2 regions of the Streptomyces sp. NPDC050674 genome follow, and region 2 is predicted to be linked to the other one. Evidence: riboswitches for the same ligand, from Rfam matches in the RefSeq annotation. Region 2 holds a riboswitch; the other holds the start of a gene.

Region 1 (3,401 bases), on a different contig from region 2:
CGGTCGCCGTCGGACAGCGCCGAGCACACCCACAGCGCGTCCGCGTCCGAGCCGATCGCGGAGAGCCCGGAGACCAGTCCGCCGCCGCCCCGTTTGGCGTCCAGCGAACCGTCCTCACCCACCGTGTACGAGACGGGACCCCGGTTGGAGGCCACCAGCACCTGCGCAGCACCGTACGTTGAAGCCATAGACCTCAACCTAGCCCGGCCCGGAAACGCTCAAACGTACGGATCTTCCGGGCCCGGCCGAAAACGGCCCGGTCAGGCCGCACTGCGCGCCCGGTACTCGGCGATCTCCACCATGGGCGGACGCTCCTCGGTGTCCACGGAGTAGGTGCGCGGCGCGAAGCCGTCCCGGCTCCGCTCGAACTGCGTCAGGGACGGCCGGATCAGATGCCCGCGGGCCAGCCGCAGCTGGGCCGTGCGGTAGATCGCGGCGGCCATCCGGCCCAGCGCCTGCCCGTCCTGGTGCCGGTGCTTGCGCACCCCCACGTCCACCTGGGCGAGGGCGTCCAGGCCCGCCAGGTGCAGGGCGTCGACCAGCATGCCCAGCTCCACGCCGTAGCCGACGGGGAAGGGCAGCTGCTCCAGCAGGGAGCGGCGGGCCGCGTACTCGCCGCCGAGCGGCTGCACGAAGCCGGCCAGCTGCGGCCAGTGCATGTTGAGCAACGGGCGCGCCATCAGCTCGGTGACCCGGCCGCCCTGCCCGGAGGCGCCGTCCAGCGGACGGTCGTACATGGCCTTCACCAGGGCCACGTCCGGCTCGGTGAGCAGCGGGCCGACGATCCCGGAGACGAAGTCGGACGAGAAGTCCCTCAGGTCCGCGTCGACGAAGCAGACGACGTCCCCGCGGGTGACCAGCAGCGAGCGCCACAGCACCTCGCCCTTGCCGGGCACGGCGGGCAGGCGCGGGAGTATCGCGTCCCGGTGCACCACCCGCGCGCCCGCGGCGGCGGCCACCTCGGACGTGCGGTCGGTGGAGCCCGAGTCGACGACCACCAGCTCGTCGACGAGCGGGACCTGCCGCATCAGGTCATGGCGGATGACGGCGACGATGTCACCGACCGTCGCCTCCTCGTTGAGCGCGGGCAGCACCACGCTGACCGTCTGGCCCGTGCGCTGCTTGGCGGCCAGGATCTGGTGGAGCGGACGATCGTTCGCGGACCAGGAACGGGTGCTCAGCCAGCGCTCGACTTCTTCCAGCACCGTGGCGGCTCCTCTGCGTACTCTCGGCGGGACGGGTTGTGATCCATCTCGCGGTTCGGACGGCTATCTCAACTGTCCTGGTCGTCGGTTACAGTCTTGAACAACGCGGATGACCATCGCATGTCCGGGGGTCACCCGCCGCCTACAACCACATACAGCTCATCCAGAGGGGCAGAGGGAAACGGCCCGATGAAGCCCCGGCAACCCTCCAGTCGGTACTCGTAGGTCACTGTCGACCGCGTCGCGAGGCTCCCGGCTAGGGAAGGTGCCAAATCCGTCTCACGGCGAAACGCGTCGTGAGGAAGATGAGGAAGGGCCTCGCCTCACATGGCTGTGCAGACTGTTGCAAGCACCACTGACTCCACCGTAGACCTCGGTCCCGCCGCCGCGCTGAGCTGCCGCGAGTGCGGTCACCGCGTGCCCCTCGGCCCGGTCTTCGCCTGCGAGGAGTGTTTCGGCCCGCTGGAGATCGCCTACGACTTCTCGGCCTACGACACCGAAGAGCTCCGCAAGCGCATCGAAGCGGGTCCCGCGAACATCTGGCGCTACGCCCCGCTGCTGCCGGTCCCGGCCGACGTGGCGGACAAGCCGAACATCAACCCGGGCTGGACCAAGCTCGTCAAGGCCGACAACCTCGCCCGCGCGCTGGGCGTCGACGCCGGCAAGCTCTTCGTCAAGGACGACTCCGGCAACCCGACGCACTCCTTCAAGGACCGGGTCGTCGCCCAGGCCCTGGAGGCCGCCCGCGCCTTCGGCTTCACCACCCTCTCCTGCTCCTCCACCGGCAACCTCGCCGGTGCGGTGGGCGCCGCCGCGGCCCGCGCCGGCTTCCGCTCCTGCGTGTTCATCCCGCACGACCTGGAGCAGGGCAAGGTCGTCATGGCGGCGGTCTACGGCGGCGAGCTCGTGGGCATCGAGGGCAACTACGACGACGTGAACCGCTTCTGCTCCGAGCTGATCGGCGACCCGGCCGGCGAGGGCTGGGGCTTCGTCAACGTCAACCTGCGGCCGTACTACGCCGAGGGCTCCAAGACGCTGGCGTACGAGATCTGCGAGCAGCTCGGCTGGCAGCTGCCGGACCAGCTCGTGGTGCCGATCGCCTCCGGCTCGCAGCTGACGAAGATCGACAAGGGGCTCCAGGAGCTGATCAAGCTCGGTCTGGTCGAGGACAAGCCGTACAAGATCTTCGGCGCGCAGGCGCTCGGCTGTTCGCCGGTGTCCACGGCGTTCAAGGCCGGGCACGACGTGGTGCGCCCGCAGAAGCCGGACACCATCGCCAAGTCCCTGGCCATCGGCAATCCGGCGGACGGGCCCTACGTGCTGGACATCGCGCGGCGGACCGGTGGTGCGGTGGAGGACGTGGACGACGAGCAGGTCGTCGAGGCGATCAAGCTGCTCGCGCGGACCGAGGGGATCTTCGCGGAGACCGCCGGTGGGGTGACGGTGGGTGTCACCAAGAAGCTGATCGAGAGCGGGCTGCTGGATCCGTCGAAGACGACGGTGGTGCTCAACACCGGGGACGGTCTCAAGACGCTGGACGCGGTGGCGGGGACGGGGCTGACCGCGACCATTCGTCCCAGCCTGGAGTCGTTCCGGGAAGCGGGCCTCGTCTGACCGTCGTTCGCTGCGGGCCGGTGGGGGCCGGTCGCGCCCACGCGGCGGAGCCGCAGATCGAGACAGCCCCGCGCCCCTGAGGGCGCGCCCCAGCCGTAGCTCACAAAGAACCGGAGGACATGTCCGATGAGCGTCACCGTCCGCATCCCCACCATCCTGCGTACCTACACCGGCGGGCAGGCCGAGGTCGCCGCCGAGGGGGCGAACCTCGGTGAGGTCATCGCCGATCTGGAGAAGAACCACACCGGGATCGCCGCCCGCGTGCTGGACGACCAGGGCAAGCTGCGCCGGTTCGTCAACGTCTACGTGAACGACGACGACGTGCGGTTCGAGCAGGGGCTGGAGACGGCCACGCCCGACGGTGCCGGAGTGTCGATCATTCCCGCCGTCGCCGGCGGCTGAACCGGTCGGACGGCCCGATTATTACCTTCGGTAACGGCCGTCACCCAGAGTTCATCGAATTGCCCCTTCCGTGAGAGAAGCGGAAGGGGCAATTCTGTGTGGTTGAGCGGGGTACAGTTGGGGAACGCGATCCCGATCCCTTGATCGGAATCCTGAATTCCTGCCGCGAGCCCGACAAGA
Region 2 (3,401 bases):
GATCTGCCTCGGCCTCCAGCGCCGGGACAAGGAGAAGGTGCTGCACGGCCGCGAGTCGGGCATCATCAAGCGCCTGCCGCACGGTGAGTTCATCGAGGTGCACGAGCCGCTCAGCCAGGAGCAGATGTACACGCTCACGGCGCACGAGCAGTACAAGCCGGCCGAGATCGGCCCGACGGTCGACGAGAACGGTGTCGAGCGCAAGGTGAAGGGCTCCGAGAAGCTGCGCGCCAAGCTCAGCGACGCCTACTACGGAGAGGGCGCCCAGATCCCGAAGCCCACCGTCGAGGAGTACCGGGAGATCACGAGCGGCCACGGCCACCACTGATCACTGCTTCGCCACGCCACTGAAGGGCCCCGTCCGGTGTTCGGACGGGGCCCTTCGCGTGCCCGGGCCTGGATAGGGTGGACCCGTTGAGACTCTCGTCCCGCAGTGCGGGACGCCTGACCCTGGAGCGGCTTATGAGCGCTGTGACCCCCGCTGGAGGCGACACCGCGGCGGGCCGCTCCTGGCCCCTGCTGCTGAACGGCCTGCTGGACGGCAGGCACCTGAGCGCGGACGACACCGCTTGGGCGATGGACCGGATCATGCGCGGCGAGGCGACCGAGGCGCAGATCGCCGGGTTCGTCGTCGCCCTGCGCGCCAAGGGCGAGACCGTCGAGGAGATCAACGGTCTGGTCCGCACGATGTACGAGCACGCCAACGTGATCGAGGTGCCCGGGGCGACGGTCGACATCGTCGGCACCGGCGGTGACGGCGCGAAGACGGTCAACATCTCCACGATGTCCTCCATCGTCGTCGCGGGCACCGGCGCGAAGGTCGTCAAGCACGGCAACCGGGCCGCGTCCTCGGCGTCCGGGGCCTCCGACGTGCTGGAGAAGCTCGGGGTCAACCTGGAACTGCCGCTGCACCGGGTCGCGGAGGTCGCCGACGAGGCCGGGATCACCTTCTGCTTCGCGGTGAAGTTCCACCCGGCGCTGCGGCACGCGGGCGCGGCGCGCGGCCAGTTGGGCATCCGCACGGTGTTCAACGCCCTCGGCCCGCTGACCAACCCGGCCCGGGTCCGCGCCCAGGCCGTCGGTGTGGCGGACCCCCGCATGGCGCCGATCGTCGCGGGCGTCTTCGCCGAGCGCGGCAACTCGTCCCTGGTCTTCCGGGGCGACGACGGCCTGGACGAGCTCACCACCACGGCCACGTCCCGGGTGTGGATCGTGCGCGGGGGCAAGGTGACCGAGGAGGCCTTCGACCCGCGTGACGTGGGCCTCGACCTGGTCCCCGTGGAGGCCCTGCGCGGCGCTGACGCCTCCTACAACGCGGAGGTCGCGCGGCGGCTGCTGGACGGGGAGACCGGGCCGGTGCGGGACGCGGTGGTGCTGAACTCGGCGGCGGCGCTGGTGGCCCTGGAGCCCACACAGGCCCCGCTGGCCGAGCAGATCCGCGCCGGGATGGTGAAGGCGGCCGAGTCGATCGACTCGGGCGCGGCGAAGCGCACCCTGGAGCGCTGGGTGGCCGCGAGCAACAAGTAGCGGATGTCCGTACGGCGTCCCGCGATCCGGACTCGGGTTGCGGGACGCCGATCTTTTCGCGTACGTTCCTGAGCAGGTCATGAGTGACAGTCATGAGGCCCCGGCCGACTGTCCGGCAACCCTCCGTCCGTGGCGGGGTGCCCCGGGTGAAGACCAGGCCGCAGGCAGCGAGGTCTGCGGCAAGCGCGGACCCCTCGCACGCTTTTGAGAAGTGTGGGGCCAGGGGTCCTGGTCGTCGAGGAGTTCTCCCGTGAATCAGCGAATGCGATAGGGCCGCAGAGCCCCGCCTCCGCATCCCTCTTTCCTTCACCCCCCCCGCTGGCAGCCGTACCGGCTCGCGGGCGGATTCCACCTGCCTTCACGGGAGTTCACCCATGTCCGTCTCCACCGTTGCCGCCGCTCCGTCCATTTGTGCCCCGCTGCCCGTTCTGGGCCGGGACGTCACCGTGCCGCTCGTGACCGGCGGCGAGGTCACCTACGCCGCCCTCGACTACGCCGCCAGCGCCCCGGCGCTCCAGCGGGTCTGGGACGACGTCGCCGCCTACGCGCCGTACTACGGCAGCGTGCACCGCGGGGCCGGGTACCTCTCGCAGCTGTCGACCGACCTGTTCGAGAACGCCCGCCGGACCGTCGCGGAGTTCCTGGACTGCCGGGAAGGCGACCAGGTGGTCTTCACCCGCTCCACCACCGACTCGCTCAACCTCCTCGCCGCCGCGCTCCCCGCCGACTGCCAGGTCTTCGTCTTCGAGACCGAGCACCACGCCTCCCTGCTGCCCTGGCGCGACGCCCGCGTCACCTTCCTCGACGCGCCGCGCAGCCCCGGTGCGGCCGTCGAGAGCCTGAACCGCGCCCTGGCCGGCCGGACGGTGTCGACCGAGGGGGGCCACGGGCCGGCCCTGGTCTGCATCACCGGCGCCTCCAACGTCACCGGCGAGCTGTGGCCGGTGCGGGAACTCGCCGCGGCCGCGCACGCCCACGGTGCGCGGATCGTGCTGGACGCCGCCCAGCTGGCCCCCCACCACCCGGTGTCCGTCGCCGATCTGGACGTCGACTGGGTCGCCTTCTCCGGGCACAAGCTGTACGCGCCCTTCGGCTCGGGCGTGCTGGCCGGGCGGTCCGACTGGCTGCGCACGGCCGAGCCGTACCTCGCGGGCGGCGGCGCCAGCCGCAAGGTCACCCGGCGCGAGGACGGGGGAGTGGACGTGGAGTGGCACGACAGCGCCGCCCGCCACGAGGCGGGTTCGCCCAACGTCATCGGCGCCTACGCCCTGGCCTCGGCCTGCAAGGCGCTGACCGAGGCCGGCTTCGACACCCTGGTGGCCCGTGAGCGGTACCTGGTCCGCGCGGTACGGGAGGGTCTCGCCGACGTGCCCGAGGTGCGGTTCCTGTCCCTCTTCGGGGACGACGCGCCGCGGGTCGGGGTGCTCTCCTTCGTCGTCGAGGGCTGGAACAGCTCCCACTTCGCCGCCGCCCTGTCCGCGGAGTACGGCATCGGCGTGCGCGACGGGCTGTTCTGCGCCCACCCGCTGGTGCGCACGCTGCTCGGCAGCGACCCCCGGTCGCAGGGGGAGTGCGGGTCGCCGGAGGCCGCGCCCGGGGAGAAGTCGCTGAACGCCATCCGGGTCAGCTTCGGCGCGGGCACGCCGGACGAGCACGTGGAGCGGTTCGTGCGCGCGGTCAGGGAGCTGGTGGCGGACGGGGCGAAGTGGACCTACCGCACCGAGGACGGCCGCTGCGTGCCGGACACCTCCGCCTGAGCCGGCGGTCGGCCGCCCTGTCCGCCCTGGACGATCATCCGCAGGGCGGACAGGGCGGCCTCAGTTGTCCAGGCCGATCGAGAACGCCGCTTCCAGGTCGTGCTGCGAGTAGGTGCG

Evidence for each region. Region 2 has a riboswitch for S-adenosylmethionine ahead of AB0I06_RS19270 (aminotransferase class V-fold PLP-dependent enzyme). Riboswitches for the same ligand answer to the same signal wherever they lie in the genome.
Region 1: linked by a shared signal. The riboswitch ahead of thrC (threonine synthase) and the one ahead of AB0I06_RS19270 (aminotransferase class V-fold PLP-dependent enzyme) in region 2 are both predicted to bind S-adenosylmethionine.

What each region holds. Positions count from the first base shown of each region.
Region 1 is NZ_JBFAIG010000010.1:120,798-124,198, reverse strand. It holds gene AB0I06_RS18430 (trehalose-6-phosphate synthase) at 1-188, opposite strand, end outside; gene AB0I06_RS18425 (glucosyl-3-phosphoglycerate synthase) at 261-1,205, opposite strand; SAM riboswitch class I at 1,362-1,517, shown strand; gene thrC (threonine synthase) at 1,533-2,819, shown strand; gene AB0I06_RS18415 (MoaD/ThiS family protein) at 2,946-3,221, shown strand.
Region 2 is NZ_JBFAIG010000011.1:7,076-10,476, forward strand. It holds gene AB0I06_RS19260 (cytochrome bc complex cytochrome b subunit) at 1-328, shown strand, start outside; gene trpD (anthranilate phosphoribosyltransferase) at 463-1,527, shown strand; SAM riboswitch class IV at 1,603-1,719, shown strand; gene AB0I06_RS19270 (aminotransferase class V-fold PLP-dependent enzyme) at 1,902-3,284, shown strand; gene AB0I06_RS19275 (Lrp/AsnC ligand binding domain-containing protein) at 3,345-3,401, opposite strand, start outside.